DNA from 2 places in the Ensifer sp. CCNWLY38 genome. Region 1 is predicted to be linked to the other one. Evidence: riboswitches for the same ligand, from Rfam matches in the RefSeq annotation. Region 1 holds a riboswitch; the other holds the start of a gene.

Region 1 (15,803 bases):
CCGCCGAGCCGGAGGTCGATCTCGTCTTCGTCCGGCCGGGCAACCCGATCCCCGCCGATGCCGGCCTCGTCGTCATCCCCGGATCGAAGTCGACCATCGGCGATCTCATCGATTTTCGGGCGCAAGGCTGGGATCGCGATCTCGAGCGCCATGTGCGCCGCGGCGGCCGTGTCATCGGCATTTGCGGCGGCTACCAGATGCTCGGCCGGCGCGTGACCGATCCTCTCGGTATCGAGGGTGGCGAACGTGCGGTCGAGGGCCTTGGGCTGCTCGACGTCGAAACCGAAATGGCGCCGGAAAAGACGGTGCGCAACAGCCGCGCCTGGTCGCTGGAGCATGACGTCGCGCTCGAGGGCTACGAGATCCACCTGGGCAAGACGCAAGGCGCCGATTGCGACCGTCCCTCGGTGCGCATCGACAACCGTGCGGATGGCGCGCTTTCCGCCGATGGCCGGGTGATGGGCACCTATTTGCATGGCCTGTTTTCGAGCGATGCCTATCGCACAGCACTTTTGCAGAGCTTCGGCATCGAAGGCGGCGCCAGCAACTATCGCCAGTCGGTCGATGCGGCGCTCGACGATGTCGCCGGCGAGCTGGAGGCGGTCCTCGACCGGTGCTGGCTGGACGGGCTGCTTGGTCGATAGCTGAGCAAAGGGCTGCAGCCGCGATCGGCGGGGGCGGGGTTCCTGGCGACAGGAAGGCACCTGGCGGAAAGCCCAGCATGTTCCGCCGTTCCGCTGTAGAATTCTTTGGCAAGGAGGGAGAGCCCGGCTGTGGTCGCGTGCTCAGAGATAGGTGTTGCGATGCAGGACGAAACTAGACGAGCCCATTGGGATAAAGCCTATCAGTCGAAAGGCGATGCGGGGGTAAGTTGGTTCGAAGATGCGCCCACCGTTTCGCTCGACCTCATCCGCAGGCATGCGGCGATCGCCACCTCGTCGCTGATCGATGTCGGCGGCGGCGCCTCGCGGCTGGTGGATGCGCTGCTCGACGAGGGCATGAAATCAATTACGGTGCTCGATCTATCGCCGTGCGCACTGGATGCCGCCAAGAAAAGGCTCGGTGCCCGTGCCGACGATGTCCGCTGGGTCGCCGCCGATGTGACCGGGTGGAAGCCGGATCGCAACTACGACATCTGGCATGATCGTGCCGCCTTTCACTTTCTGATCGATCCCGACGACCGGGCTGCCTATATCGAGCGGCTGACCGCCGCCGTCCTGCCGGGCGGATACGCCGTTATCGCCACCTTCGCGCCCGATGGTCCGGAGCGCTGCAGCGGCCTGCCGGTGGTGCGCTACGATCCGGCGACATTGGCCGACGCGATCGGGCCATCGTTCCGTCTGGTCGAGCATGTCGAGCACCAGCACACGACCCCGTGGAATTCGACTCAGGCCTTCCAGTTCAGCGTGCTGCAGCGGATGACGCTCTAAGGCCGCAACCGGTTTGGCGCCTGCGCCGCTTCGTGGCTAGCGCACCTGCGAGAAGGTGAAGGCTCTGTCGCCGTGGTACCAGATGAACTCGTTTTCCCGGGCGCTCAGTCCTCCGGGGTTCCGCGAGACCACCCCACAAAGGTTCGTCGTTTTCAGCCACAGGAAACAAACCTCGTCCTTCTCGAACCGGACCTCGACGTTGCTCATCCGACCGGCGCCGAGCGAAGCCCAGTCTCCCGTCAAGGTGGCGATGCCCTCGGGCGAAACGACCGCTTCATGTTCCTCGCCCGAATCCAGCATGCGTCCACGCAACCGGTGCCCGAAAAGCAACGAACGGAGCTCATCGGCTGGCAGCCTGTTGCGGTTGCCCACGTCGGTGTTCATCAGGGTTTCAGGCACGCCCGCCAGGCGCAATCCCTGATAGAACCTCTGCCCGGCATGCGGCTGTGCCAGGTCCAACGGCGGCTGGTCTGAAAGGCAGACCGGCGTTCCGCCACGGCTGATGCGAAGCGCGTCGTAGCGGGCGACGGCCGCCTCAGCCTCCGCGCGGTGACCGAGATGTCCGGCGGCAGAGGCAAGGAGAAGGAAAGGACCGTCATCCTGGGGGTTGAGTGCGATACTGCTTTTCGCCGCGGCCGCTGCCGCTTCGAAATCCTCGAGGCTGAACTGCGCCAGGCCGAGGACGTACAGGAAGAAGGACGGGGAGTGCGGATCGAGGCGGATCGCCGTGCGGATATAGGGCAGGGCCTCCGCCGGCCGACCGGCGGATGTCAGCACGAAGGCCGTCAATGCGTAGCTCCAGGAGTCGCCGGGTTCCAGCGCGATCGCTTCCTTGAGGTCTGCGAGCGCGTCGGCATGCCGCCAGTCCGCTTCGGCAAGGAGGGCCGCTGCCTGATAGGCGAGTGCCGTCTTATGTTTCTGCGCCATCCGCAGAAACTGCCGCGCCTTGGCTCGCGCCTCGAAGCGAGTGATGCCCAGCTGATAGTGCCAGCGCCACAGATAAATGCGCGCATAGACCATGGCTGCGGCGGCATAGGCGCGCCCATAGGCGGGATCGAGCGCAATCGCCTGATCGAAGTAGGGCAGTGCCTTCGCGAAGTCTTCGGGCGTCGTGCGCCGGTGATGCTCCCAGCCGCGCAGGAATGCATCGAAGGCCGCCGGCACGGCCGTTTCCTTGCGCCCGAAGGCCATCTGCTGGTCAGGATCCAGCCGCAACGCAAGCGCTTCGGCAATGCCGCGCATCACTTCGTCCTGTAGCGCAAAGGCGTCGGTGAGCGATCCGTCGAACTTTCCGGCCCAGACGTGTCCGCCATCAAGGGAATCTATGAGCTGCGCATTGATGCGAAGCTGCTCTCCGGCACGCTGGACGCTGCCTTCAAGCACATATCTGACACCGAGCTCTTCCGACACCTGCCTGGCTGTCACCGACTTGCCCTTGTAGGTGAAGGTCGAGTTGCGCGCGATGACGAACAGGCCGGAGATCTGGGCCAGTTCGGTGACAAGGCCGTCGGTCATGCCATTGGCGAAAAACTCCTGCTTGGGGTCATCGCTGACATTGGCAAACGGAAGCACGGCGATCGAGGGCTTGTCTGCCTGGCTGAAGTCCACGGCCTGAGCCGGACGGATGTCGGCAGGCGGCTGCCACGGGCGCCACCAGGCGGCACCGACGGCGGCTGCGAATGCCAGGGCAGATGCCGCTGCCAGGGCGGCCCAGCGTCTCCGGCGGTGCGCCCTGGCCTTCGGTTTGCGGGCGTGGGCTTCGTCCAACCAGAGACGGTAGGTCCGAACCGGTTTTTCGACGTGTTTCAGGCGCTGCTCGCCGAGAAAGACGAAACCGACGTCGAGGTGCTTCTCGACCTGGTCATAGGCGGTGCCGGAGATGACGATGCCGCCCGGTTCGGCCAGGCTCTGCAGGCGCTCGGCGATGATGACGCCATCGCCGTGAATGTCGTCGCCCTCGACGATCACGTCGCCAAGATTGATGCCGATACGGAATTGCAGCCGCCCCGCGTCCACGCCGCGACTTTCAGATTTGGCGCGCTGCACCTCGACCGCACACCGCACGGCCTCGACGACGCTGTGGAACTCGACCAGCAGGCCGTCGCCCATGGTCTTGATCAGGCGACCACGATGGGCGGTGATCCTTTGTTCGAACAGGTCGTGCAGATCGGTCTGAAAGCGGGCGCAGGTACCCTCTTCGTCGGCTTGGGTGAGCAGCCCATAGCCGCACACGTCGGCAATCATCACGGCGGCGAGCCTGCGTTCCATGTGCCTACCGGATAAACGAAGCCCCTCGGTTGCGGGATGGTTCAGCGACCTTTGCGCGTCCATAGGACGCGCGGCGCTCCAGTTTAACGCAACATCTGTCATTGCTAAAATATGTTCGTTCGCGACATGCCATTCGCCTCATGTCCGGTGCGGCATCACGCTCGAAAAATCGTCGCGCGACGCAAGTCGGGCAGGGAGGTGTCGCAAGCGTCGATTGACTTTGCGGCGCCCGCTTCCTAATCATCGGATGTTGGATGGTTCCTCCTTGTCGTGGCGATCAGGAGGAATAATTGGGAATGTGACGGATGGACCCAAACCGGGCATCCTTATCGCAGCCGACCCCGCGACTGTAGAACGGTCAGGGTTCGCCATCGGGTTCAGGGTCAGGCCTGCCGGCCGATTGCATGGGGCAATCGCGGCAGTTTGAAACGGAACCGGAAAAGCCACTGGCGTGGCATCGTGATCAGCCGGGTTGGACGCCTCTTCTTCTACGAATCGTCCGCCTTTCACGAAGCCGCCCACAGCGCCGCGCGTCGGAGACGACGCGCAGAGGTTCGCTGTGGCACTGGAAAGCGCCGGGAAGGTGAGGCGGGCCGCTCGGGTCCTGACATCGGAACCTCGTCCATTCTGGGCGAGGCGATGTGGGGCCTCGTGACGCCGTGAGCCAGGAGACCTGCCACCCGACATGGGCATTCCGCCCGAGGAGACGTGTCGTCTCCAACGCCATCACGGAGGTTGTTTTGGCTCTCAGATACTTTCCCGAACGCGCCGCCGGCGCGTCGAACTGGTGTTGCCATCTGCCGCTGACCTCGGCGCAGCGGCGATGAGCAATCAGAGCGCCGGACCGGTCCTGGTCCTCGGCGGCGCCCGTTCCGGCAAATCCAGCTTTTCCGAGAAGCTCGTCGAAGCGTCCGGTCTCGCCCTGCATTATGTCGCCACCGGCCGTGCCTGGGACGACGAAATGCGCGCGCGCATCGACCATCACAAGACGCGCCGCGGCGAAGGCTGGACGACGCATGAGGAGCCTGTCGATCTCGTCGGTATCCTCAGGCGCATCGACGACCCCACCCATGTCGTTTTGATCGACTGCCTGACCCTATGGGTCACCAATCTCATGCTCGAGGAGCGCGACATCGAGGCGGAGTTTGCGGCGCTTGCCGCCTACCTGCCGCAGGCGCAGGCGCGCCTTGTTTTCGTTTCCAACGAGGTCGGCCTTGGCATCGTGCCCGAGAACCGCATGGCCCGCGAGTTTCGCGACCATGCCGGCCGGCTTCACCAGATCGTTGCGGAGAAATCCGCTGAAGTTTACTTTGTCGCGGCCGGTTTGCCGCTGAAAATGAAGGGTTGATAAATGACCACTGCGAAAGCCAGCCACGGCAAGATCCCGGCGACTGTCATCACCGGGTTCCTCGGCGCCGGCAAGACGACGATGATCCGCAACCTCTTACAGAACGCCGACGGCAAGCGCATCGCGCTGATCATCAACGAGTTCGGCGATCTTGGCGTTGATGGCGACGTGCTGAAGGGTTGCGGTGCCGAGGCCTGCAGCGAGGACGACATCATCGAGCTTACCAATGGCTGCATCTGCTGCACGGTTGCCGATGATTTCATCCCGACCATGACCAAGCTTCTGGAGCGCGAGAAGCGCCCTGACCATATCATCATCGAAACCTCGGGCCTTGCCTTACCGCAGCCGCTGGTCGCCGCCTTCAACTGGCCGGATATCCGCAGCGAAGTGACCGTCGATGGCGTCGTGACCGTGGTCGACAGCGCCGCCGTTGCCGCCGGCCGCTTTGCCGACGACCATGACAAGGTGGATGCGCTGCGCGTCGAGGATGAAAATCTCGACCATGAAAGCCCGATCGAGGAGCTCTTCGAGGATCAGCTGACCGCCGCCGACCTGATCGTTCTCAACAAGACCGATCTGATCGACGCTTCCGGCCTCAAGGCCGTTCGCGACGAGGTTTCCTCGCGCACCAGCCGCAAGCCGACCATGATCGAGGCGAAGAACGGCGAAGTGGCTGCCGCCATTCTGCTCGGCCTCGGCGTCGGCACCGAAGGCGACATCGCCAACCGCAAGTCGCATCACGAGATGGAGCATGAGGCGGGCGAGGAGCACGACCATGACGAGTTCGACAGCTTTGTTGTCGAGCTCGGCGCCATTGCCGACCCGGCTGCCTTCATCGACAGCCTCAAAGGCGTGATCGCGGAGCATGACGTGCTGCGCCTGAAAGGTTTTGCCGACGTGCCCGGCAAGCCGATGCGCCTGCTGATCCAGGCTGTCGGCGCCCGCATCGACCAGTATTATGACCGTGCCTGGGCGGCCGGCGAAAAGCGCGGCACGCGCCTCGTCGTCATCGGCCTGCACGACATGGACGAGGCGGCGGTGCGCGCAGCCATTGCTGCGCTCGTCTGATCGCTCATTGAATGAAATGATCTAACGCATTGAAATAACGCAATTCCGGACGGAAGCCGCATCCCGCGCTTCGGTCCGGAATTGCCCGAACGGACAAGACCATGCATCTGCTTCTCGCCCAGAAGGGAACGATCGCCGACGGCAACGAGGCGATCGACCTGGGGCAAACGCCGGCCGATATCCTGTTCCTGTCGGCCGCCGACACCGAGCTGTCCTCGATCGCCGCCGCCCATGGTCACCGCGATCAGGGCGCCAGCTTGCGCATCGCCAGCCTGATGAGCCTGATGCACCCGATGTCGGTCGACACCTATGTCGAGCGCACGGCGCGCCATGCGAAGCTCATCGTGGTCCGACCGCTCGGTGGCGCCAGCTATTTCCGCTATCTGCTCGAAGCCCTGCATGCAGCCGCCGTCACCCATCGCTTCCAGATCGCAGTGCTGCCGGGCGACGACAAGCCGGATCCCGGACTTGAACCCTTTTCCACCGTCGCGGCCGACGACCGCCAGCGGCTCTGGGCCTATTTCACCGAAGGCGGCGCCGACAATGCCGGCCTGTTTCTCGACTATGCCGCGGCGCTGGTCACGGGCGCAGAGAAGCCGCAACCGGCGAAGCCGCTCTTGAAGGCCGGCATCTGGTGGCCGGGCGTCGGCGTCATCGGCGTTCGGGAATGGCAGGTACGTGTTCAAGAAGGGATGGTAGCGGGGGAGGGATTCGAACCCCCGACAGTCGGGATCTGCTTCTATCGCGCCCTGGTCCAGAGCGGTGAGACCCGGCCGGTCGAAGCCCTGATTGACGCGCTTGCCGCCGAAGGCATGCGCGTCTTGCCTCTGTTCGTATCCAGTCTGAAAGATGCCGTTTCCGTCGGCACGCTGCAGGCGATCTTCGCCGAGGCCGCACCCGACGTGGTGATGAACGCCACCGGCTTTGCCGTTTCCTCGCCCGGCGCCGACCGCCAGCCGACGGTGCTGGAATCGACCGGCGCGCCGGTATTGCAGGTGATTTTCTCCGGCTCGTCGCGGGCGCAATGGGAAACGTCACCGCAGGGGCTGATGGCGCGCGACCTCGCCATGAACGTGGCGTTACCCGAAGTCGACGGCCGCATTCTCGCGCGCGCCGTCTCCTTCAAGGCAGCGTCGATCTATGATGCGAAAGTCGAGGCTAACATTGTTGGCCATGAGCCGCTCGAAGACCGGGTGCGTTTTGCAGCCAGCCTTGCCGTCAACTGGGCAAAGCTGCGTCGCACCGAACCCGCCGAGCGGCGGATCGCCATCGTCATGGCCAATTATCCGAACCGCGACGGCCGTCTCGGCAATGGCGTCGGGCTCGATACGCCAGCCGGCACCGTCGAGGTGCTTCGCGCCATGGCGCGGGAAGGCTATGCCGTCGGCGAGGTCCCTGATGATGGCGACGCGCTGATGCGCTACCTGATGGCCGGCCCGACCAATTCGGCAGGCCGCGATCGCGAAGTCCGCGAGAAGATTTCGCTCAGCGATTACAAGCGCTTCTTTGATTCGCTTCCGAAACAGATTCAGGATGAAGTCGGCGGCCGCTGGGGCGCACCGGAGGCCGATCCGTTCTTCCTCGATGGTGCCTTCGCGCTGCCGCTTGCGCGTTTCGGCGAGGTCATCGTCGGCATCCAGCCGGCGCGCGGCTACAACATCGATCCGAAGGAAAGCTACCACTCGCCTGACCTCGTGCCGCCGCATGGCTATCTCGCCTTCTATGCTTTTCTGCGTCGTTCGTTCGGAGCGCAGGCGATCGTGCATATGGGCAAACACGGCAATCTCGAATGGCTGCCGGGCAAGGCCTTGGCGCTGTCTGAGACCTGCTATCCCGAGGCGATCTTCGGGCCGCTGCCGCATATCTATCCCTTCATCGTCAACGATCCGGGCGAAGGCACGCAGGCCAAGCGCCGCACCAGTGCCGTCATCATCGACCATCTGACGCCACCCTTGACGCGGGCCGAATCCTACGGACCGCTCAAGGACCTCGAAGCCCTCGTCGACGAATATTACGACGCCGCCGGCGGCGACCCGCGACGGCTCAGGCTCTTGAGCCGCCAGATCCTCGATCTCGTTCGCGACATCGGCCTCGACAGCGATGCCGGTATCGACAAGGGCGACAGCGACGACAAGGCGCTGGAAAAGCTCGATGCCTATCTCTGCGACCTCAAGGAAATGCAGATCCGCGACGGCCTGCACATCTTCGGCGTGGCGCCGGAGGGGCGCCTGCTGACGGACCTTACCGTGGCGCTGGCGCGCGTTCCGCGCGGCCTCGGCGAAGGTGGCGACCAGAGCCTGCAGCGGGCGATCGCGGCGGATGCGGGACTCGCCTTCGACCCGCTCGATTGCGTGATGTCGGACGTCTGGACCGGCGTAAAACCAGCGATCCTTGCCGACATCTCCGACGCCCCGTGGCGCACGGCCGGCGATACCGTCGAGCGCGTCGAGCTTCTGGCGGCGAAGCTCGTCTCTGGTGAGGAGCCTTGCCCAGCGGACTGGACCAACACCAAAGCCGTGCTCGATGAAATCGACACCCGCCTCAAGCCATCCATTACCGGTTCTGGCGCCGCCGAAATGGCCGGTTTCCTTACCGGTCTCGACGGCCGCTTCGTCGCGCCCGGTCCTTCCGGCGCGCCGACCCGAGGACGTCCGGACGTGCTGCCGACCGGCCGCAACTTCTATTCCGTCGACAGCCGCTCGGTGCCGACGCCGGCCGCCTACGAGCTCGGCAAGAAATCCGCCGAGCTGCTGATCCGCCGCTACCTGCAGGATCATGGCGAGTGGCCGTCCTCCTTCGGGCTCACCGCCTGGGGCACGGCGAACATGCGCACCGGCGGCGACGATATCGCCCAGGCCCTGGCGCTGATCGGCGCCAAGCCCGTCTGGGACATGGTCTCGCGCCGGGTCACGGGCTACGAGATCGTCCCCCTTGCCATGCTAGGACGGCCGCGCGTCGACGTGACGCTGCGCATTTCCGGCTTCTTCCGCGATGCCTTCCCGGACCAGATCGCGCTCTTCGACAAGGCGATCCGCGCCGTCGGCGCACTGGAAGAGGACGATGCCGACAACATGATTGCCGCGCGCATGCGCGCCGAGACGCAGCGGCTGGAGGCGGAAGGCGTGGACGCCGCAGAGGCCGCGCGCCGCGCCTCCTATCGCATCTTCGGCGCCAAGCCCGGTGCCTATGGCGCCGGCCTGCAGGCGCTGATCGATGAGAAGGGCTGGGACAGCCGCGCCGATCTCGCCGAGGCCTATCTCACCTGGGGCGCCTATGCCTATGGCGCCGGCGAGGAGGGCAAGGCCGAGCGCGACCTTTTCGAGGAGCGACTGCGCAGCATCGAGGCGGTGGTGCAGAACCAGGACAACCGCGAGCACGACCTGCTCGACAGCGACGACTATTACCAGTTCGAAGGCGGCATGAGCGCTGCCGCCGAGCATCTCGGTGGCACCAGGCCGGCGATCTACCACAACGACCATTCCCGGCCGGAAAAGCCTGTCATCCGCTCGCTGGAGGAGGAGATCGGCCGGGTCGTGCGGGCGCGCGTCGTCAATCCCAAGTGGATCGATGGCGTCATGCGCCACGGCTATAAGGGCGCCTTCGAGATCGCCGCCACCGTCGACTACATGTTCGCCTTTGCCGCGACCACGGGTGCTGTGCGCGACCATCACTTCGAGGCCGCCTATCAGGCCTTCATCGTCGACGAGCGCGTGACGGACTTCCTGCGCGACAAGAACCCGGCCGCCTTTGCCGAGCTTGCCGAGCGGCTGCTGGAAGCGATCGACCGCAATCTCTGGACCCCGCGCTCGAATTCGGCGCGGTTTGAACTTGGTGGCATCAGCGGCGCCGCCACCCGGCTTCGCGCCGGCAATGAATAGAGCGGTTCCGGGCAACGGTTTTCCGTCCGGAATTGCTTGGAAGCAAAGACTTGGGTTCCGTTTCGCGTTCAGTGAAACACGGAAAAGGAACAGATGCGGGATCAGAGCTGCGGTTTGCATCCATCCCGCCAACCGGAATTGAGGGAGTTATCATGAGCGATGAGACAACAAACAGCGGCGAACCGATTGCCGAGAAGGACGATGCCCGCCACGCCATGAAGATGGCGAAGAAGAAGGCCGCCCGCGAAAAGATCATGGCGACCAAGACCGACGAGAAGGGCCTGATCATCGTCAACACCGGCAAGGGCAAGGGCAAGTCGACCGCCGGTTTCGGCATGATCTTCCGCCATATCGCCCACGGCATGCCCTGCGCCGTCGTGCAGTTCATCAAGGGTGCGATGGCGACCGGCGAGCGCGAGTTGATCGAGAAGCATTTCGGCGACGTCTGCCAGTTCTACACGCTCGGCGAAGGTTTCACCTGGGAAACGCAGGACCGCGCCCGTGACGTGGCGATGGCGGAAAAGGCCTGGGAGAAGGCGAAGGAACTGATCCGTGACGAGCGCAACTCGATGGTGCTGCTCGACGAAATCAACATCGCGCTGCGCTACGACTATATCGATGTCGCCGAAGTCGTGCGCTTCCTCAAGGAAGAGAAGCCGCACATGACCCACGTGGTCCTGACCGGCCGCAACGCCAAGGAAGACCTGATCGAGATCGCCGATCTCGTCACCGAGATGGAACTGATCAAGCATCCGTTCCGCTCCGGCATCAAGGCGCAACAGGGCGTCGAGTTCTGATGAGCCAGAGCTGGCAGTTCTGGGCGCTGCTTTCGGCAGCCTTCGCTGCCCTGACGGCCGTGTTCGCCAAGGTCGGGGTCGCGCAGATCAACTCCGACTTCGCGACGCTGATCCGCACCGTCGTCATTCTCTGCGTGATCGCCGGCATCGTGGCCGCCACCGGGCAGTGGCAGAAACCTTCGGAAATTCCCGGCCGCACCTGGCTGTTCCTGGCACTATCAGGCCTTGCCACCGGCGCCTCGTGGCTTGCCTATTTCCGCGCGCTGAAGCTCGGCGACGCCGCCCGCGTCGCCCCGATCGACAAGCTGTCGATCGTCATGGTCGCGATCTTCGGCGTTCTCTTCCTCGGCGAAAAACTCAACCTGATGAACTGGCTCGGCGTCGTGTTCATTGCTGCGGGGGCACTGCTTCTGGCGGTGTTTTAAAGTCTGGCCGCGTTCGCACAATGTGAGCCGCGCGAGCGGTCGAAATCAGATCCACCGGCGGACACGCCCGCAATAGGCACTGTATGCCTCGCCGAACGCACGGCCGAGGTGGGTTTCCTCCATGCGGATCTGGTAGGAGATCGAGATCCAGGCTGAAAGCGCCAGCGCCACCGAGACGACGTTGGGGACGGCCAGCACGGTGCCGATCAGTGCGGTGACCATGCCGACATAGATCGGGTTGCGCGAGAAGGCGTAGAGACCGGAAGTCACCAGTGGCGCGTCCTGTTCCTCGGGAATGCCGATCTTCCAGGAGCCGCGCATCGCCCATTGCGAGAGCATCGTCAGTCCGCCGCCGAGCGCCATCAGCACGAGGCCGATCGCGGCGATGGACGGCGTGTCGAGGAAGGGGATACGGCCGAGGGAGGCATCGACAGCTTGCGGAAAGGCGGCGACCGCCAGCAGATGAACCACCAGCGCCGCCACGATCACGCGAAAGAGCTTGCCTGCAAACCCCTCGGCATCGTCGCCATAGGTCAGCACGACGGGTGAGCGGCCGGATTGAACGCGGCGCAGTATCGCCAGCGCCAGAGTGAAAAGGCCGACGATAAGCATCAGGATGGCGGGCAGGGTGGTGAACATCGGAACCTCTGGGCAATGACAGGATGACGCTTGCGGCCGGGCGGCCTGTGTGACGAGGCTCTGACTCGTCCGCGACGCATTTCCGGCAAGTTGCAATCTCTAGCGGCTAGAGGTTCAAGGGGTTGCACACTCGACTTTCGTTTTGGTTACCGCATGTTGTATCGGCGAGTGTCGATGACAGGGAATGCTCGTCGGGTCCTATGGAGGATGTCACCGCCATATCCGCACATTGCCTAGATTCAGACAAGCCAGATCGCCCCATGACCACCCAATGACCGACATCTATGCGCAGGGTGGTCGCCTTCAGTTTCCAGCAAGCGATCCGGCGTTGGTTTGTCCTGATCGTTCTTAGTGGTCCGAGAGTTCCTCGGCCGTTGCGGCGATCTCGGAGCCACCGAACGCGCCGTCGACATACTTGAAAACAAGTATGCTCATGATCGAGGCGACTATTGCAATCACGACTATACGCATTCGGCTTTCCCGGTGGTCGTTGCGATCTACAGCAACACCCGGCGAAGGCCTTGGTTCCCGCATGTGGTCTAGTTGATTGGAACAATTGCAGGCGTTGCCGATGGGGCGGTCTCTAAATCCGGCCGAAACGCAAGAATGCTTATTACGAGAGCGACGAGAACGCAGATGAGCATGAGGAAGGCGATACCAGCTTTGTCCATGCCCCGACATCAGACTTTCAATGTGGGCAAATCGAGGCAGCGGCATAGCCGCGTTTAGGGTTTCTCTCTGTGCGGCGGGGCCTTGATGCGGCTTCTGGAAGCACGCATATAGATGCACCACATGGTTTAGATCGCGGGTGAGCCTTGAAGACCGTTGCTAGAGTTGCGTTTGCTATCGCATCGCTTTTGATAATCGCATCATGCAGTGAAACCGGTTCAGCCCAAACGACCAAAGCCAGCGTATCCGCGGTCCAGGAGGCAGCCAAAGCAAAGGCGGTTCCCAAGCCAAAGATGAGCCGAAAGCAGAAAGCCGCAGCGGAAGCTGAGGCAAAGGCGCGTGCTGAAGCGCGCAGTCCTCGGCAATGCAAGACCCCTAAACAGATATGTGGTTACGGCGCCGGGCCAGCAGGTGAAGAATGCTCATGCTGGTCAACCACAGGCGCGCCCGACGTTGGTGTGACAGTCAAGTGACGTTCACTTAAGTCGCGGCATCGGGTTCCAGTCTCGGCGAGCCGGGAACGCGCGTCGGGTCTCAGAGTGTCGATGATAGGGAATGCCCGCGGTTTAAGGGAGAACCTTCGGCGTAAATGTGATGCAACTTGAGATCGGAATTGAGCCATGGAAGCCGGTGTTGAACGAAGAGAGAAGATGACTGACCTCGAGCGCCGCACCCTCCAGTTCGCAACCCGTGCACATGGGGACCAGAAGCGTAAGTATGACGGTCGGCCGTATATCGTTCATCCGATCGCGGTGGCAGAAATCGTTCGCAGCGTTCCCCACACGCCTGAGATGATCGCGGCGGCGCTGCTTCACGACACGGTCGAAGACACTGACGCAACGCTGCTGGACATCAACGGGGCGTTCGGGCCCAAGGTGGCCACGCTTGTTGCGTGGCTCACCGACATTTCCACGCCGTTCCACGGCAACCGGCAGATGCGCAAGGAACTGGATCGCCAGCACCTGGCTTTGGCGCCTGTCGCGGCGAAGACTATCAAGCTCGCCGACCTGATCGACAATGCGATATCGATCAGGACCGGCGATCCGAACTTTTGGAAAGTATTTGCCGCCGAGAAGAAGCGCTTGCTGGAGGTCCTGGGCGATGCCGATGAAACTCTTCTCGAGAAGGCGCGTACTCTAGCGCCGGAATGAGGGTGGATGGGCCCCGTGACCGGGCGGCAAGGGCTGTCTTTCGCCAGCGACCATGCAGCCAACCAGAAACCCGAGGTCGCCAAAATGCAGATTGCGCATACACGCGGCCCCTGCCAGCCAAAAGCTGTGTGGGCCTATATGTAGTCGACTGCCTGGCCACGCTCGGTGTAACCGAATACCCTAAAACCGCTGTCAGTTTCTTTGCCAGGCAAACGGATGCGTCTTAGAGCCGCTCTGATCATTTCGCGGTGTTCGGTGTCTTGGGCGATGATGTCGACATAGAGGATGCTCTCATATCCGCCTGCGCGAAAATGATAGAACCACTCGCCGTCTGGAGGAGAATAGTAGCCGTTTACGTCTCTGGCCTGGAAGGGCGTATGTGCATCCAGCCGGTACATGGCGAGGCGCAGTTCGTCCCATCTTGTGTTGTTCATGACCGGGTGCAGTTCCATTGCCTCGCCTCCGACAAGCTGAATCGACAGGACCGGAGCCTGACAGACAAGTGGCCGAGAGTACATTGAAGGACGAGGCCCCCGCCCTCAAAGCCCCAGCCAGATCCTTAAGGGATGCGTCGGATCTGCCAGCAGGCGGACGGCCAGCGCTATCGAGACGACGACCAGCAGCGGCTTGATGATCTTGGCGCCCTTGGCCATGGCATAGCGCGAGCCGACCTGGGCGCCGAGGAACTGGCCGACGCCCATCATCAGGCCGACCTTCCACAGGATGGCGCCGAAGAAGAGAAATACGCCAAAGGCGCCGACGTTGGAGCCGAAGTTGAGGAACTTCGTATGCGCCGTGGCCTTGAGCACGCCGAAGCCGGCAAGCGTCACGAAGCCGAGCATGAAGAAGGAGCCGGTGCCGGGACCGAAGACGCCGTCATAGAAGCCGATCAGCGGCACAAGCGTCAGCGTAAACACGAAGGGCGTGATCCGACGGTGCTGGTCGACATCGCCCATGTTCGGCTTCAGGCCAAAGTAGAGCGCGATGGCGATCAGCAGGAAGGGCAGCACGGCCTTCAGCACGTCGCCGGGAACGATGGTTGCAAGCAGCGCCCCCAGCACGGAGCCCGCCGCCGACATCAGCGCCATCGGCAATTGCTCTTTCAGGTTCACATGACCGCGCCGCGCATAGGAAAGGCTTGCCGAGCCCGAGCCGAACAGCCCTTGCAGCTTGTTGGTGCCGAGCGTTTGCAGCGGCGGAATGCCGGCGATCAGCATGGCTGGAATGGTGATCATGCCGCCGCCGCCGGCGATCGAATCGATGAAGCCGGCGATGAAGGCGGCAACGAACAAGAAGGCGAGCAGGTGGAAGGCGAGGTCTTGCACGGGAGGGACTCGGGGAGAGGGAGACGTATGGAGTTTTGCCGCCTTGTGTCAGAGCCGGGCGCGATTTGCAAAGCCTTCCGTTGCGGCGTTCCCGCCGTTGCAGTGTCGAAATGACGAAACTGCCAAGGATTCAAAACCTTGCCCTGAGTCGCTGTGTTTCTGGGTGGAGGCGCCGACGATCGTGGGATGGTCGGAAACGGCCGGCACAGACGATCTGCCGGGCAACTGTCCGCCTTCGCCAATCGCGACATGGTGATGGCGCAATCCGGTTTGACCGGTCTCCCGCGCTCCGGTAAAAATGACAATCATGCGACGGCGTCCGCTTCGGCGGACTGAAAGAGCGTCCGGTGCGGCCGACCCAGCCAGGGGGCCATCAGCCGGTGCTGTCCAGATCGGCTGAGGAACGGTTTGTTCCTGCCGGCGCTTCGTTAAGGAGAACCGACGAAGGGAGCCGGCCGCCGATGGCATCGGTTAGGGGATCAGCACAAATGAAAGAAGAGGCCGGGCTGGTGCTCGGGCTCGGATGCGAGCGCCGCACGCCGGCCGAAGAGGTGATCGCGCTTGCCGAGCGCGCCCTGGATGACGCGGGTGCCAGTGCCGGCGATCTGCGGCTGGTCGCCTCGCTCGATGCCCGCGCCGAGGAGCCGGCGATCCTTGCGGCCGCGAAGCATTTCTCCGTTCCTGCAGTCTTCTACGACGCGGCCACGCTGGAGGCCGAAGCCTCCCGTCTCGCCAATCCCTCCGAGATCGTCTTTGCCCACACCGGCTGTCATGGCGTGGCCGAAGGGGCAGCGCTTGTCGGTGC
Region 2 (15,803 bases), on a different contig from region 1:
TCCTTGCGCTCCTCGGTCAGCGCCACCGTGATCGAGCCGTTCTGGCGCATGCCGGTGGAAATGCCGGTCTCGGCCTCGAGCTTGACGTAGAGGTCGGCCGAATATTTCGCGAGCCGCGTCATGTTCTGCGAGGCGCGCAGCTGGCCGATCAGGCCGGCTGCATGCCAAGTGGTGCCGGATGTCAACTGCTTGCGCTCCAACAGAACCACGTCGGTCCAGCCGAGCTTGGCCAGATGATAGGCGACCGAACAGCCGGAAACGCCGCCGCCGATAATGACCGCGCGGGCTTTCGAGGGAATAGGCTTTGTCATGCGCGCAGTCTTTCATTGGAGGGATCCCAGAGCGGCTGGTCCGCCTCGACCGTCGCCTTGAAGCGGTCGCCGAAGATCTCGACCTCGATTTCCTTGCCGGGCACGGCGAGATCAGCGCGCAACATGCCGAGCGCGATCGACTTGCCGACGCGGTAGCCCCAGTTGCCCGAGGTTGTCTCGCCGACCACCTGGCCGTCCGACCAGAGCGTCGACATGTAGGGCGCGTCGCAACCGTCGGCGGCGACCGTCAGCGTGACGAAGCGTTTGCTGACACCCTGCTGTTTCTCGCGCTCCAGCGCCGCCTTGCCCTTGAAGCCGGGTTTGCCCCAGTCGACGAAGCGTTCGAGCCCGCCCTGCAGAATGGTGTAGTCGGTCGAAAGATCGCCCTTCCAGGCGCGGTAGCCCTTCTCGATGCGCAGGCTGTCGAGCGCCTCCATGCCGAAAGGTTTCAACCCGTGCTTCTGGCCGGCGGCCCAGACGGCGTCGAAGATCGTGGCCGTATCCTCCACCTTGGTGTGGATCTCCCAGCCGAGTTCGCCGGCAAAGGAGACGCGCACCAGCTGGCAGTAGCGCCCGGCGATCTCAGCCGTCTGGTGTGTGAGCCAGCCCTTGGCGAGATCGGCGTCGCAGACCTCGGCGAGGATGTCGCGCGACTTCGGCCCGGTGAGGATCTGGCAGGAAAACGACTTCGTAACGTCGTCGATGGTGAAGGCGGCATTGGCCGGCCGGTGCTTCGTCAGCCACTCGAAATCGTGCCATTGCGCCGTCGCGGCGGTGATCAGGAAGAAGAAGTCCTCGTCGATCATCATGACCGACATCTCGGTGACGATGCGGCCCTTGTCGTCGGCGAAATAGGCAAGACCGATGCGGCCCGGCTTCGGCACGCGGCCGGTGATCAGGCCGGACAGCCATTCGGTCGCGCCCTTGCCCTTCACCCGGAAGCGCGAGAAGCCCGGCAGGTCGAGGATGCCGGCAGCGTCACGTACGGCCAGGCACTCCTCCTCAATGCGCTTCGCCCACGGCCCTTCGCGGCCCCAGGTCTGCGTTGCCTCTTCGGAAGTGTCGTCACCGGGCTTGGCGTACCACATGGCGCGCTCCCAGCCGTTATAGGGCTTGAACTGCGCGCCGAGGGCGGCGATGCGGTCGTGGATCGGTGACAGCTTCCTGTCGCGGCCTGCCGGCCAATAATGCTTCGGAAAATGCATCGCGTATTCGTGGCCGTAGATCTCCATGCCCTTGGCGATGCAATAGTCCTGGTCGGTATAGTCGGTGTAGCGGCGCGGATCGCAGGACCACATGTCCCACTCGGTCTGCCCCTCGGTGATCCATTCGGCGAGCACCTTGCCGGCACCGCCCGCCTGGCAGATGCCGAAGGTGAAGACGCAGGCCTCGAATGCATTGGGCACGCCGGGCATCGGGCCGATCAGCGGATTGCCGTCGGGTGCATAGGGGATCGGGCCGTTGATGATCCGCGAAAGCCCGGCCGTTCCGAGGATCGGCACCCGTTCGACGGCGTCGTTCAGATACCACTCCAGCCGATCGAGATCGTCGGGGAAGAGCTGGAAGGAGAAATCCTCCGGCATCGGATCCTCAGGCGTCGTCCAATGGGCGCGGCAGTTGCGCTCATAGGGGCCGAGGTTCATGCCGTTCTTCTCCTGGCGGAGATAGTAGGAGCTGTCGACGTCACGGAGCAGCGGCAGCTTGTGCCCCGCCTCCTTCGACCAGGCGGCGAGCTCCGGGATCTCGTCGAACAGGATGTACTGATGGCTCATCACCATCATCGGCACGTCGCGGCCGAACATCTTGCCGACCTCGCGGGCATAGTAGCCGGCGGAGTTGACGACATATTCGCAGCGGATCTCGCCCTGCGGCGTGGAGATCACCCACTCGTCGTTTTCGCGGCGCGCCGCCGTGACGGGACAGAAGCGGATGATCTTCGCGCCCATGTCGCGCGCGCCCTTGGCCAGCGCCTGCGTCAGCTGCGCCGGGTCAATGTCGCCATCATAGGGGTCGTAGAGCGCGCCGGTCAGCTCGTGCGTTTCGAGGAACGGGTAGCGGGCGCGCATCTCGTCGGGCGACAGGATATCGAGATCCATGCCCTGGTAGCGGCCCATGCCGACGACGCGCTTGAACTCCTGCAGACGCTCCTTGGAGTGGCCGAGCCGGATCGAGCCGGTGACGTGATAGTTCATCGGGTAATCGACCAACTGCCCGAGGTCGCGATAGAGCGACGCCGAATAGCGCTGCATGTTCATGATTGACCAGGAGGACGAGAAGGTCGGCACGTTGCCGGCCGCATGCCAGGTCGAGCCCGCCGTCAGCTCGTTCTTTTCCAGAAGCACGCAATCGGTCCAGCCGGCCTTGGCAAGATGGTAGAGCGAGGAGGCGCCGATCGCTCCCCCACCGATGATCACGACCCGTGCGTGCGACGGCAAATTCGACATCAATAGTTCCCTCGTTTTGGCGAATTCTTGCCGGGGAAGCCGCGCGCCATCAAGCAACGGAAACAGGCTTTATTGATCGATGAATTCGATTAGATTGACCTGAGAGAAACAGGAGTGCACGGCATGCAGGTGGAACTGATCGAGACCTTCCTCGACCTGATGGAAAGCCGCTCCTTCAACCGCACCGCCGAGCGGCTGAACATCACCCAGTCGACCGTCTCGCATCGGGTGAAGGCGCTGGAGGCGCAGTTCAACCGCAAGCTCTTCACCCGCAACAAGGGCGGCACCGTGCCGACGGCCGCCGGCCTGCGTTTTCTCGACTACGCAAAAGCCCTGCAAAACCAGTGGCATGAGGCGACACGCGCGGTTACCAGCGCCGGTGCACTGGAACGCTCGATGCGGCTTGGCATCCAGCATGATCTGGCCGAGGCCTTCGCCGGCGAATGGATGGCCGCGATCAGGCAGGATCTGCCCGCAACCGAGGTCTATATGGAGGCCGATTACTCCAACCAGATGAACCGCGATCTCGGCGCCGGCGACCTTGATCTGGCGATCCTCTACACGCCCCACTACCTGCCCGACCTCTACTATGAACGGATCGGCGATCTGCATTACGTGCTGGTCAGCACCGAAGCGCGCGAACTGGCCGAAGTGCGCTCCGAGAGCTACATCCGCTCAAGCTATTCGCCGACCTTCGATCGCGCCCACCGGCTGGCCCTGCCGCACCTTTCCGCGGCACTCGTCTCCGCCGGCCAGAACATGGCGATCACCCGGCTGCTCGCAGCGCTCGGCGGGGCAGCCTATGTGACGGCGGCAACGGCCGAGCGGCTCGCCGCGGACGGATTCGCCGATCGGGTGCAGGATGCGCCGGTCATCGCCCAGACCGTCTATGCCGCCACCAGCCTTCGAACACGCCACGCGCACCAGCACCGCAAGATCATCGGCGCCATGGGTGCGCTGCTGTCGACTTTGCCGGTGCCGGCGACGGTCAGTAACGGCCCTTGAGCATCGCCTTCAACCGCTCGACATCGGCCTCGGTCACACCGGGCGGTGCCACCACCTGCATCCAGGCGTCGATGTAGTGTTCCGGCGCATAGACGTGGCCGTAGCCGATCGGCGAGGTCGTCGCGAGCGCCATGTCGGCGAGCAGCTGGAACATGGTGACGACGGGGAACCAGCGGAGCGCCGGCGAGACGTCGGCGCCGCGCGGCGCCTTCATCCAGTCCGGCTCGCGGTAGAAGGAATAGGGATCGAAGAAGGTGATCGGGTCGCTCGCATATTGCAGGTAGACGATGCGCACATTGCCCCAGCGAGCACCCGGAATATCAAGCGCGTTTTCCTGGTTGGTGAAACGGATCACCGAACCGTCGCGATAGAGCGGCCGCCATTCGGGTGAGCCCGGATTGCGATTTCCCGTGATCTGCAGCCAGGTCTTGGTCGGGAACGGCGAGCCGACCCAGAGCGCTCCCTGGAACGGATCGCTGATGATGTCGAAGGGATCGACCGAACCTTGCGAGTTCATCGAGCCGAGGCTGAGGCCGTAGAGGTAGAGCCTCGGCCGCTTGTCCTTCGGCAAGGTAGTCCAGTAGCCATAGACCGCATCGAACAGTGCGTCCGCAGTCTCGGCACCGTATTCCGGCTCGACCAGCAGCGACAGCCAGCTCGTGAGGTAGGAATACTGCACGGCGACGCTGGCGACATCGCCCTTCAGCAGATATTCGAGCGAATCGAGACCGGGCGGGTCGATCCAGCCGGTTCCTGTCGGCACCACTATCAGCAGATTGGCGCGTTCGAAACCGCCGACACGCTTCAGTTCCTCCAGCGCCAGTTTCGCACGCTCCTTCGCCGTCTCGGCCGAATTGAGCCCAGCATAGACGCGCAACGGTTCCTGCGCCTCGCCGCCAAAAAACGTGCCGATGTCCTTTGCCGCCGGTCCGGAGGCAATGAACTGGCGGCCCTGCCGGCCAAGCTCGTCCCAGGTCATCAACGACGCGCTGCTGCCGGTCTTCAGGGGATCGCTCGGCGGCGCGACGTCGGGGTCGATCAGGGCGTCGAGCCGCTGGAACGAACTGTCCGCCGCATGCAGCGCGAAGCGGAAGATGACGCCATCGGTGGCTGACCAGAACAGCGCCAGCGCCGCGACCACGCCGGCGACCTTCGCCAACGGCCGGGTCAGCACATGCTCGAAACGACGGGTGAGAAACCGGAAGGTCAGCCGGAACAGGCGCGCCAAGAGTACGATGGCGACGAAGACAAGCGCCGCAATCAGCCCGAGCTTGAACGGCTCGGCGCTTTCGACCGGGTCGAGCCCCATGATCTGACGCACCGTGTTCTGCCAATAGGCCGTGCGCCAGAGAAAGGTGAGCGCAACGGCGATGCAGCCGAGCGCCGCTGCCACCTTCACGATCAGCCCGGTGCGTCCGCGGATTTCCGGCAGGTCGAGCAGCGACCAGACCCAGCGCAACAGCACGCCGATCGCGTAGCCGGCGCTAAGCGACAGGCCTGATATCACCGCCTGCACGACATAGGGACGCGGGATGAGGCTCGGCGTCAGCGACATCGCGAAGAAGAAGGCGCCGACGATCAGCCCGGTGGTCGAAAACGATGCGAGCAGCGTCGAGAGAAACCGTGGCACCGGCAACCTCGACAGCGGCGTCTGTTGAAGATGTTCCATGGCGTCGGGCCCCACTCATGCTGACACTGTCACCGGAAGACCATAGGCCGTTCCGCCGGCGGCAATGTCGCTTCCCCGACGTGTCCAGTCAATTGCCGCAACCGGAAGACGCACGGACGCAAGCTGGACTCTGACGGTCGCACCCCTCACGCGCGGGTCACCTCGATCGGTGTTTTCATGATGATTTCGCGGTGCGGGAATGGGATCGAAATACCGGCCGCCTTGAAGGCGTCCCACAGCGCCATCATCACCTGGCCGCGAATGTTCGTCAGCCCGTTGCCCGGATCGGAAATCCAGAACCTCAGCTTGAAATCGAGTGATGACGATCCGAACCCTGTCATCCAGCAGACCGGCTGTGCGTAGTTGCTCGCCACCCGCGGAAGCGATGCCGCGGTCTCGATGGCGATGCGTGCGACCTCGTGCGGATCGCTGTCGTAGGAGGTTCCGAAACTCACCTCGATGCGGACGAAATCGCTGGAGAACGACCAGTTCACCACCTGCTGCGAAATGAAGTCCTCGTTGGGAATGAGGTACTCCTTGCCGTCTCTGGTTATCACCGAGACGAAGCGCGAGCGCAGGTCGCGCACGGAACCGAAGGTATCGCCAAGCGTGATCGTGTCGCCTGGCTTTATCGATTTGTCGAGCAGGATGATGATGCCGGAGATGAAGTTGGAGACCACTTTCTGCAGGCCAAACCCGATGCCGACGCCGACCGCGCCCGAAAAAACCGTCAGCGCGGTCAAATCAATGCCGGTTGCCGACAGCGCGATTGCGCCGGCAAGGCTGATCAGTGCGATCTTGACCAATTTGCTGATCAGCACCTTGAAGGACGGCGTGAGTTCTGCCGACCGCTGGATCCAGTGCGCCGAGACGTTGCCCAACAGCACGGCAAGCCAGATCAGCGCGGACGAAAGCACGACGGCCTTCAGGACGAGCAACAGCGACAAACGAACGGCGCCGAGGTTGACGGCAACGCCGTCGAGTGTCGTCAGGATGACGCGGTCAAGCCCGACCGCATAGAGCGCAAAATAGATCCAGCCCACGACGGCGGTGACGCGCGCCAGCGTCTGGTTGCGGATGATGCGGGTGAGCACGGAAATCACGAACCACGCTGCCGTCAGGGTCAGCGCTGTCGCCACCAGCCAGCGATAAGAAGGCCAGCCGAAACGCAATATCATGCCATCGGCAATCCATAGCCAAACGATCAGGAAGAGCCAGCGCAGCCGTCGCATGAACGCGATGATGACGCGCAGCAGGTCCGGATTTCCCTTGATCGTCCGCGCGCGGGCTTCGACCCGTGGCTCGATCCGCTTTGCCAAAACGCCGCAGATCAGATAGCCGGCGACAATGATGGCGAGTTGATAGTACGTCCATTCGTTCAGGAGGACGGTCTGCAACCGGGAAGCGACGGCGTCGAGAGCTGGTGCGAGTTCCATCGTCTCTCTCCGAGAGCCGGGCGTCCGACCGAGCGTATGGGGACGCCCTAATCCCTTGAATCTAGGGCATCCCGGGCACTTTCAAAGCCGTCGCTCGAAGAGCTCGCATCGCAACCCCTTGGCCGAGATGCCCGGCACATCCGTCCCGCGGCAAACCGCTGAAGAAAATCAAACGTCTTCAGATGTTTACCGCGTGGCGGATTTTACACCCGCCGCTCCTTGATCGTGTTCATGACGAAGCTCGTCTCGATCGAGGCGACGCATTTGAGCCTGGCGATCTTTTCCTTGATGAAGCGCTCGTAGTGCTCGAGCCCGGCGCTCATCACCTTCAGCACATAGTCGCGCGAGCCGGTCACGAGATGGCATTCGAGCACCTCGTCCCAGCCGCGCACCGCCTCCTCGAACATCACGATCTCGTCCTCGTGCTGGCGACTGAGCCTGACGGTCGCGATCGCCGTCATCGTCCAGCCGTCGATCGACGGATCGACCAGTGCCGTGTAGCCGCGGATGACGCCGGTCTCCTCCAGCCGCCGCAGCCGGCGCAGACAGGGCGAAGCGGAGAGCCCCACCCGCTCGGCAAGCTCGTTGTTGGTGAGGCGCGCATCGGCCACCAGTTCCTTCAAAATCCTGCGATCCGTCTCGTCGGCAATTTTCTGCGCCATATCTTTTCATCTCAGCCAAATCTTTGCGCAACTCAAAGACATCGGACCGGAAATAGCAAGGATCGGTCCAAGCATCTGATATAATTTGCCAGTCAGTCGAGTCCGCTTCCCTTCAGGAGACAAGTCATGACCGCACCGCATCCCTCCAAGACCCATATCGGAAACCACAAGCTGCATCCCGAAACGCAGATGCTGAACTATGGCTACGATCCGGAACTGTCCGAGGGCGCCGTCAAGCCGCCGGTGTTCCTGACCTCGACCTTCGTCTTCCGCTCCGCCGAGGAAGGCCGCGATTTCTTCGATTTCGTTTCCGGTCGGAAGGAGCCGCCGGCGGGTGTCGGCGCCGGTCTCGTCTATTCGCGCTTCAACCATCCGAACAGCGAGATCGTCGAGGATCGCCTCGCCGTCTACGAGCGCACCGAGAGCTGCGCGCTGTTCTCGTCGGGCATGTCGGCGATCGCCACCACCCTGCTTGCCTTCGTCAAGCCGGGCGACGCGGTGCTGCACAGCCAGCCGCTCTATGGCGGCACCGAGACGCTGCTTGCCAGAACCTTCCTCAATCTTGGCGTTGCGGCCGTCGGCTTTGCCGATGGTGTCAATGAAGCAGCCGTCAGCGCCGCCGCCGAAGAGGCGATGGCGAAGGGCCGCGTCTCTGTGATTCTCGTGGAAACGCCAGCAAACCCGACGAACAGCCTCGTCGATGTTGCCATGATCCGCCGCGTCGCCGATCAGATCGGCAAGAAGCAGGGTCATACCCCCGTGGTCGCCTGCGACAACACGCTGCTCGGCCCGGTCTTCCAGCGACCGATCGAACACGGCGCCGACATCTCGCTCTATTCACTGACCAAATATGTCGGCGGCCATTCCGACCTCATCGCTGGTGCGGCTCTCGGCTCGAAGGCTGTGATGAAGCAAGTCAAGGCGCTGCGCGGCGCGATCGGCACCCAACTCGATCCGCATTCCTGCTGGATGCTCGGCCGGTCGCTGGAAACGCTGTCGGTGCGCATGCAGAAGGCCGATGACAATGCCCGCGTCGTTGCCGAGTTCCTGCGCGAGCACCCGAAGGTCGAGCGCATCCACTACCTGCCCTTCCATGACGAGGATTCACCGGTTGGCCGCACCTTCAGGGCGCAATGCACCGGCGCCGGCTCGACCTTCTCCTTCGACATATCAGGCGGCCAGGAAGCGGCGTTCCGCTTCCTCAATGCGCTGCAGATCTTCAAGCTCGCCGTCAGCCTCGGCGGCACGGAATCGCTGGCAAGCCACCCGGCGGCCATGACCCATTCCGGCGTTCCGATCGAGGTGCGCCACCGCATCGGCGTGCTAGAATCGACCATCCGCCTGTCGATCGGTATCGAGCATCCGGACGATCTCGTCGCCGATCTTTCGAACGCCCTGTCGCTGGCTTGATGCTTGCCTGACATAGCGGTCGCTAGGCGATACGGCGACCGCGACGTCAGTGGGAAAGAATATTGACGATGTTGCCGAACGGGTCGCGCATGAAGAAGCGGCGCACACCCCAGGGTTCGTTGGTGATGTCGTAGACAATCTCCGCACCCGCTGCCTTGGCGCGCGCATAGGTCCGGTCGACGTCGTCCACTTCGATCGAAAGCACCGGCACGGGCGTATTGTTGCCGCCCTCGCTGGCGACGCTCAGTTGCGGCTTCGCCGCCGCACCCTTGGCCGCAAAGGTCCGAATCCAGCCATGGTCCATCACCACGTCGAGCTCCAGCAGGTCGCCGTAAAAGGCTTGTGCCATCTGAGGGTCCGGAGCGTGGAGGTTGGAGACGATACGCAAGACGGTCATTGGTTCTTCCTTATCCGGCGAGCAACGAAGCGTTCTCCAGCGCTCACAGGTGTCGGTTTTCACGGCGGTGCGGCCATACTGCCTGCCAAACACGCCGGATTGAAGAGGGAATCGTCGGACAGCCTCAGGGTGTGGCAACCGCCGCCTGAGGTCGCAGGCCCGCACCGGCAAGCGCCACGCGCACCAGCGCCGCCGCCGCCTTGCCCGCCGTTTCCATATAGCTGGCATCCCGGTGCAGCAGCACCACAGCGAAGCTGCCGTCGAGCAGAAGCAGGATCTGCTTCGCCAGCATGGCCGACTCGGCGATGCCGGCTTCGGCAAAAGTCTCGGCCATCCACGCCTCGAACTTCTTCTTGTGGGCGGCACCGATCCGGATCGCCGGATGGCCCGGCATGTTGGCAAGCTCCGCCGAGGTGCGCAGGAAGCCGCAGCCCTTCCATTTCGGGTGACGTGCCGCCCGCGCCAGGTTGACGAAGATCGCCTCGACTTTATCGGCCAGTTCCCCTTCGGCCGTGTCGAACCACTTCCGGAAAAGCTTGAGATTGGGCTGGTCGCGGCCTTCGAGATAGGCGGCGATCAGTTCGTCCTTGCTTTCGAAATGGTAGTAGAGCGTGCGTTTGGTCACGCCCGCCGCTTCGGCCACGGCATCGACGCTGACGGCGCGGATGCCCTCCGCATAAAAGAGCTTTTCCGCCGCTTCGACGATCACATCCCGCGTCGATTTCTCTGCCTTCGCCATCTCTCAAGTATACCGACTAGTGAATATACATTTCATCTTCGCTCACCTAGCCTCTCCCCGTCAACCCTAGCCGGAGAGCGACTATGTCCAAGACCGTACTGATGCAGATTTCCGAGGGCATCGCCCTCCTCACTCTCAACCGCCCGGAGAAGCTCAACGCGCTGAACTATGAGCTGATCGACCGGCTCATGGTCCTTCTCGACACGATCGAAGTGAACGACACCGTCGGCGCCGTCATCATCACCGGCGCCGGCGACCGCGCCTTTTCCGCCGGCGGCGACATCCCCGAGTTCTCGGAAAGCGTGGCCGCGGGCGTAAACCCGGCGGTGCGCGATTTCGTCCGCCGCGGCCAGCTTCTGACGGCGCGGCTCGAAGCCTTTCCGAAGCCGGTCATCGCCGCGGTCAACGGGCTCGCCTACGGCGGCGGCTGCGAAATCACCGAGGCCGTGCATCTGGCGATCGCCAGCGACAGGTCGCGCTTTGCCAAGCCGGAGATCAAGCTCGGCATGCCGCCGACCTTCGGCGGCACCCAGCGCCTGCCGCGGCTTGCCGGCCGCAAGCGCGCACTCGAACTGCTGTTGACGGGGGAGGATTTTTCGCCGGAACGCGCGCTGGAGATGGGACTCGTCAATCACGTCGTCGCCCATGAGGAACTGATGCCCGCCGCCCGCGACCTGGCCAGCCGCATCATGGGCTATTCCCCGCTTGCCGTCCGCTCGATCATCACTGCGGTTACCCGCGGCCTCAACATGTCGATCGCAGAGGGGCTGCTGGTCGAAAGCGAACAGTTCGCCCAGATGGTCCCAACCGACGATCTCTCCGATGCGCTCGCCGCCTGGAAGGGACGGCACGTCCACGACGACCCGCCGCGCGACGGTTCCTTCTCGCGTTACTACTAAATTCAACCAAACGGTTGACAATCTTCGCAATCGAAGTGATATTCAACAACATGGTTGAATATGAGAACGAACATCTCGATGCCGTGTTCCACGCGCTTTCGGATCCGACGCGCCGCGCCATGCTCCAGAACCTTTCGCAAGGCGAGAGACTGGTCGGTGAGCTTGCGGCCCCCTTTTCGATCTCGCTGGCCGCGGCATCCAAGCACATCAAGGTGCTGGAAGGAGCAGGTCTCGTGCGCCGCGAAGTGAAAGGTCGCACGCATGTATGCCGCCTCGATGCAACGCCGATGCATGCAGGTATGGAGTGGATGCGCCACTACGAAGCCTTCTGGCGAACGCGCATTGACGCACTTGAGGCGCTGCTTCTCGCCGACGACGCAACTGTTCAAAACGATACGGAGGAAAAGCCATGACATCGCCTGCCACAGCCTTTGCCAGCGCCGATTACGGCCGCGTCATCGCCCCCGATGCGGTGCGCATCGAACGCTTGCTTCCCGGCCCGATCGAGCGGGTCTGGTCCTATCTGACAGAGGAAAACAAGCGCCGGCTCTGGATGGCATCGGGAACGATCGGCTCTTCCGAGGGTGCAGCGGTCGAACACGTCTTCCGCCATTCGGAACTGACGACAGAGGATGATCGACCGCCGAAAAAATACGCCGATCACGCCGGCGAGGTTCGCAAGCACGGGCATGTGCTCGCCTGGGAGCCACCGCGCCTGCTCGCCTATAGCTGGGACGAAGGCACGGATACGCCCTCCGAGGTCCGCTTCGAGCTCAGCCCGCGCGGCGACAGGGTGCTGCTCATCGTCACCCATACCCGCATCGCCAACCGCGGCATCATGACCAGCTTTTCCGCCGGCTGGCACGTGCATCTCGACCTGTTGCGCGACCTTTTGGAAGGAGAGCAGCCTTCAGCCTTCTGGAGCAAGTTTGCTGAGCTTGAAGAGCAGTACGACGCGCGCATCCCCAAGCGCTGACCGCCCGAGATGACGAGGCCTCAGAAGGGTGCACCGGCAGGGATTGACCGCCTTGCCGGCGCTTTTTGTCAAGTGCGGGCGAAACCGAGGATGAAGAGCGCCAGTGAACCGATCGAGGCGAAGGTGCGCACGTGGTTCCACCAGACCCAATCGGTGAGATAGCGCCCAAGCCACAGATCGGTCGCGGCCTGCCCGGGTGCAGCGGCCCCAAGCGCGTCGTTCATCGGCACGTTGAAGACGATCGTCACGATGAGCACGCCGACGACATAGACCAGGCCGCCCGCGGCCAGCAGCCATCGGCCCTCGCCGCCCGAAATGAACGCGACGACAATCAGCGCCAGGCCAAGCAGCGCCGTGCCCATGAAGGCGCTGAGGAAGATCGGGTTCTGGATGACGACATTGATCGCGTTCATCGCAGCGATCCCCTGCTCCGGCGGCAGCCGCGACAAGGCTTGCATGATGCAGACCGAGAAGATGAAGAACAGCCCGGCCATCAGGCCGGAACCGATCGCAGCGGCAAACGCCAGAGCGGGGATAAACGGGATCATGCGGCAAGACTCCATACACCGGTTGCTGCGGTCTCCCGGGCGTAAGTTTCAAAATCGCGCGGCCGGCGCCCAAGCACGCGCTCGACGTCGGATGTCACACTGGAATTGCGCCCGTCGAGCACGGAGGTGAAGAGATAGCGGATGAGTTCGACATAGTCATCAGGCACACCGTCCGCCTGCAATTGCGCCGCGAAGTCGGCAACCGGAATGGCCTGATAGGAGATCGGGCGATTGGCCGCCGCAGCGATCTCGGCCACCGCGTCGGCAAAGGTCATCAGCCGCGGCCCTGTCAGCGAATAGACCTTGCCGACATGACGATCGTCGAGAAGCGCTTCAACCGCCACGTCGGCAATGTCGTCGCAGCTGATGAAAGGCTCGGTGACTGTATCCACGGGCAGGAAGACCGAACCGCTTGAGACCCCCTCGGCCAGGAAGCCTTCGTTGAAGTTCTCAAAGAACCAGCTCCCCCGAATGATCGTCCAGTCGGCGCCGGAAGCCTGCAGTTCGCGTTCGGCCGCTTCCGCCTCGTCCTCGCCGCGCCCCGACAGAAGCACCAGCCGCTTGATGCCCGCGCCGACGGCAAGGTTTGAGAACTTGCGGATGATCTCGACGGCGCCCGGCACCGCCAGATCCGGTTGGTAACAGACATAGATACGATCGACGTTCTCAAGCGCCGGCGCCCAGGTCGCCTCATCCGTCCAGTCGAAGGACGGTGACGCCGAACGGGCGCCGATGCGCACCGCGACACCACGCTCTTGAAGGCGTTCGGCCACCCGCCGCCCCGTCTTGCCAGTACCGCCCAAAACCAGTGTGACTTTCTGAGACATCGTTTCCTCCTGAGGTTCACCAATAAACATGAGCATCTCTCACATTTGCAAATGTGATAAATCCTCGTATTTTAAGAGTCAAGTCAAAATGTGAGCAACACTCATGATTCCAGAAATAAGCCCATCCGCGGTCCCCGCCGAAGACGAGACCGCGCTGCGCCGGACACCCAGCCAGAAACGCAGCCGCGAGCGCGTCGAGCACATCCTCGCCTGCGCGACAGCGCTCATCCAGGAAAAGGGCAGCGACGCCATGCGCATGAGCGAAGTCGCTGAAAAAGCTGGAATTTCGATCGGCTCACTCTACCAGTACTTCCCCGACAAGGCGGCGATCGTGCGCACGCTGGCCGAGCGCTACAATGCCGTGTGCAACGAGTGCATCGCTGCCGAACTTGCCAAGGTCACATCGCTCGCGGAACTACGCGACGCTTTCTGTGTGCTCTTCGACATTTATTACGACATGTTCCTCGCCGAGCCTGTGATGCGCGACATCTGGTCGGCGATGCAGGCCGACAAGGCGCTGCGCGAGATCGATCTTCTGCAAAGCCGCGCCGGCGGCAAACTGCTTGCCGATGTCTGGGCCGGGCTTGTGCCCGAAACGCCGCGCGAAACCATCGACAGCGCCGCTTTCCTGATCATGCATCTCGGCGATTGCACCATGCGGCTTGCCGTTTCGGTCGATCGCGTCGAGGGCGACCGCATCGTCGAGGCCTACAAGCAGATGATCCTTCGCGATTTTGTCGCTGATGAAGCGGCGGGCGGCGCAGGCTCAATTGACAACGCCATGACACGCTCCTAATCATCTGGGATCGATTGGTTCCCGGGACGCGAACGTGTTTCGGGAGTAAACGGGAACGTGACGGATGGACCCATGCTGGGCATTCACATCACGGCCGACCCCGCGACTGTAGAGCGACGTCGATCTGCCATTCCGGAGTGATCCGGAAGAAGCCACTGGAGGAGACCACGAGAGGGTGGTCGATCTGGGAAGGCGAGGCAGATCAAGGGCATTCCGCCCAGCGCCGTGAGCCAGGAAACCTGCCACTCGATACGGGCATAGGGCCCACACCGGGAATTTCCCGATGCCATCACGGAGGTTGTCATGGCTACGTCTACTGTTTCGAGCATTCCGCTCTCCCTCAGCGATCGTCTGACCGCTGGCGTCATCGCGCTTTTCATCGGCGCATTCCTCGTCTTCGGCGCCGGCCTTGCCAATTCGGCCGTGCTGCACGACACCGCGCACGACACCCGCCACTCCTACGGCTTCCCCTGCCACTAAGCGATGTTCCGGAACGTCACCAACGTTCCGCATCGACAAAGCGGACCTGAACGCATCCGGCCTCAGCCGGATGTCGGTGCTTGTGCACGCCGCCGCTTCGGCCGGCGCACCGGCATGGTTCGCATGACACAGCGAATGGGAAGGCTTGCAAACCACGCCGCAGCGCGTGGCTTTTGCCGTTATCGAGGGACTTCAAGATGATTGTCAGAACGCTTCTGGCCGCGATCGTGGCTGGACTGATTGCCGGTGTCTTCATGACCGGTGCCCAGGAACTAAGGGTCACGCCTTTGATCCTGCATGCGGAGGAATTCGAAGGCGAGGCTCCGGCTGCAACCGAGCAGCCCGCTGCACAGCCTGGAACGACGCAACCCGCCGCCGAGGGTCACGACCAGCATTCGTCGCTGAAGGCGGTCTCGCCGGTTGGCGCCCTGCTTGATGCACTGTCGCCGATCACGCCGGCTTATGCCCATGAGGGCGAACACGAGGAAGGCGGCATCATGTTCGGCATGAGCCGCTTCTCCGGCACGCTGATCGCCAATCTCGTCACCGGCTCCGGCTTCGGTCTGCTCTTGGCCGGCGTCAGCCTGGTGATCGGCTATCCGATCACGCTCAGGAACGGCGCGCTCTGGGGCGCCTGCGGCTGGCTTGCCGTGCACATGCTGCCGGCAATCGGCCTGCCGCCGGAACTGCCGGGTTTCCCGGCCGCCGAGCTTGGCGACCGCCAGACCTGGTGGCTGGCAGCCGTCGCCCTTTCGGCCGTCGGCCTCTATCTCGTCGTCCTGCGCGAGGAGATCGTGTCCAAGGTCGTCGGCCTCGCGCTGATCGCAGCACCGCACGTCTACGGCGCGCCGCAGCCGGTCGATATTACGAGCAACGTTCCGGCCGTTCTCGGCGCCGAGTTTGCGGTTGCCGCACTCGCCACCACGCTCGCCTTCTGGATCGTTCTTGGCGTCGTCTCCGGCTTCATCAACGAGCGTTTCGCCAGAGCGAACTGATCCGGCGGATCACGCCCTTCCATGGGCACCTGAACAAACAGACGGCGGGGTTCAAGCCCCGCCGTTTTGCATGAGATGCGCGGCCAGTCGCGCGCGGCGATCGTCCGGTTCCAGCAGGACGCAGGTATCGCAGAAGCTGCCATCCTCCGTTTGGAAGTAGAGGCAACAGCCGCAACGGATCCGATACTGGCGCGACAGTTGCGCGCCGC

Evidence for each region. Region 1 has a riboswitch for cobalamin ahead of cobU (bifunctional adenosylcobinamide kinase/adenosylcobinamide-phosphate guanylyltransferase). Riboswitches for the same ligand answer to the same signal wherever they lie in the genome.
Region 2: another riboswitch for cobalamin. It lies ahead of V7S54_RS10540 (CbtB domain-containing protein); the one in region 1 lies ahead of cobU (bifunctional adenosylcobinamide kinase/adenosylcobinamide-phosphate guanylyltransferase).

What each region holds. Positions count from the first base shown of each region.
Region 1 is NZ_JBBBBO010000002.1:243,120-258,922, forward strand. It holds gene V7S54_RS05430 (cobyric acid synthase) at 1-644, shown strand, start outside; gene V7S54_RS05435 (class I SAM-dependent methyltransferase) at 804-1,430, shown strand; gene V7S54_RS05440 (adenylate/guanylate cyclase domain-containing protein) at 1,467-3,698, opposite strand; cobalamin riboswitch at 3,937-4,109, shown strand; gene cobU (bifunctional adenosylcobinamide kinase/adenosylcobinamide-phosphate guanylyltransferase) at 4,522-5,046, shown strand; gene cobW (cobalamin biosynthesis protein CobW) at 5,050-6,114, shown strand; gene cobN (cobaltochelatase subunit CobN) at 6,216-9,992, shown strand; gene cobO (cob(I)yrinic acid a,c-diamide adenosyltransferase) at 10,145-10,789, shown strand; gene V7S54_RS05465 (EamA family transporter) at 10,789-11,214, shown strand; gene V7S54_RS05470 (methyltransferase family protein) at 11,260-11,853, opposite strand; gene V7S54_RS05475 (hypothetical protein) at 12,202-12,324, opposite strand; gene V7S54_RS05480 (HD domain-containing protein) at 13,143-13,673, shown strand; gene V7S54_RS05485 (DUF6678 family protein) at 13,808-14,125, opposite strand; gene V7S54_RS05490 (TSUP family transporter) at 14,213-14,998, opposite strand; gene V7S54_RS05495 (hypothetical protein) at 15,047-15,307, opposite strand; gene V7S54_RS05500 (cobalamin biosynthesis protein) at 15,487-15,803, shown strand, end outside.
Region 2 is NZ_JBBBBO010000004.1:189,568-205,370, reverse strand. It holds gene V7S54_RS10615 (GcvT family protein) at 1-311, opposite strand, end outside; gene V7S54_RS10610 (GcvT family protein) at 308-2,755, opposite strand; gene V7S54_RS10605 (LysR family transcriptional regulator) at 2,879-3,760, shown strand; gene V7S54_RS10600 (alpha/beta hydrolase) at 3,744-5,429, opposite strand; gene V7S54_RS10595 (mechanosensitive ion channel family protein) at 5,576-6,865, opposite strand; gene V7S54_RS10590 (Lrp/AsnC family transcriptional regulator) at 7,069-7,527, opposite strand; gene V7S54_RS10585 (cystathionine gamma-synthase family protein) at 7,654-8,937, shown strand; gene V7S54_RS10580 (VOC family protein) at 8,984-9,334, opposite strand; gene V7S54_RS10575 (TetR/AcrR family transcriptional regulator) at 9,459-10,073, opposite strand; gene V7S54_RS10570 (crotonase/enoyl-CoA hydratase family protein) at 10,157-10,972, shown strand; gene V7S54_RS10565 (ArsR/SmtB family transcription factor) at 11,023-11,385, shown strand; gene V7S54_RS10560 (SRPBCC family protein) at 11,382-11,948, shown strand; gene V7S54_RS10555 (anthrone oxygenase family protein) at 12,017-12,496, opposite strand; gene V7S54_RS10550 (NAD(P)H-binding protein) at 12,493-13,323, opposite strand; gene V7S54_RS10545 (TetR/AcrR family transcriptional regulator) at 13,427-14,119, shown strand; cobalamin riboswitch at 14,118-14,380, shown strand; gene V7S54_RS10540 (CbtB domain-containing protein) at 14,423-14,599, shown strand; gene V7S54_RS10535 (CbtA family protein) at 14,797-15,594, shown strand; gene V7S54_RS10530 ((2Fe-2S)-binding protein) at 15,646-15,803, opposite strand, start outside.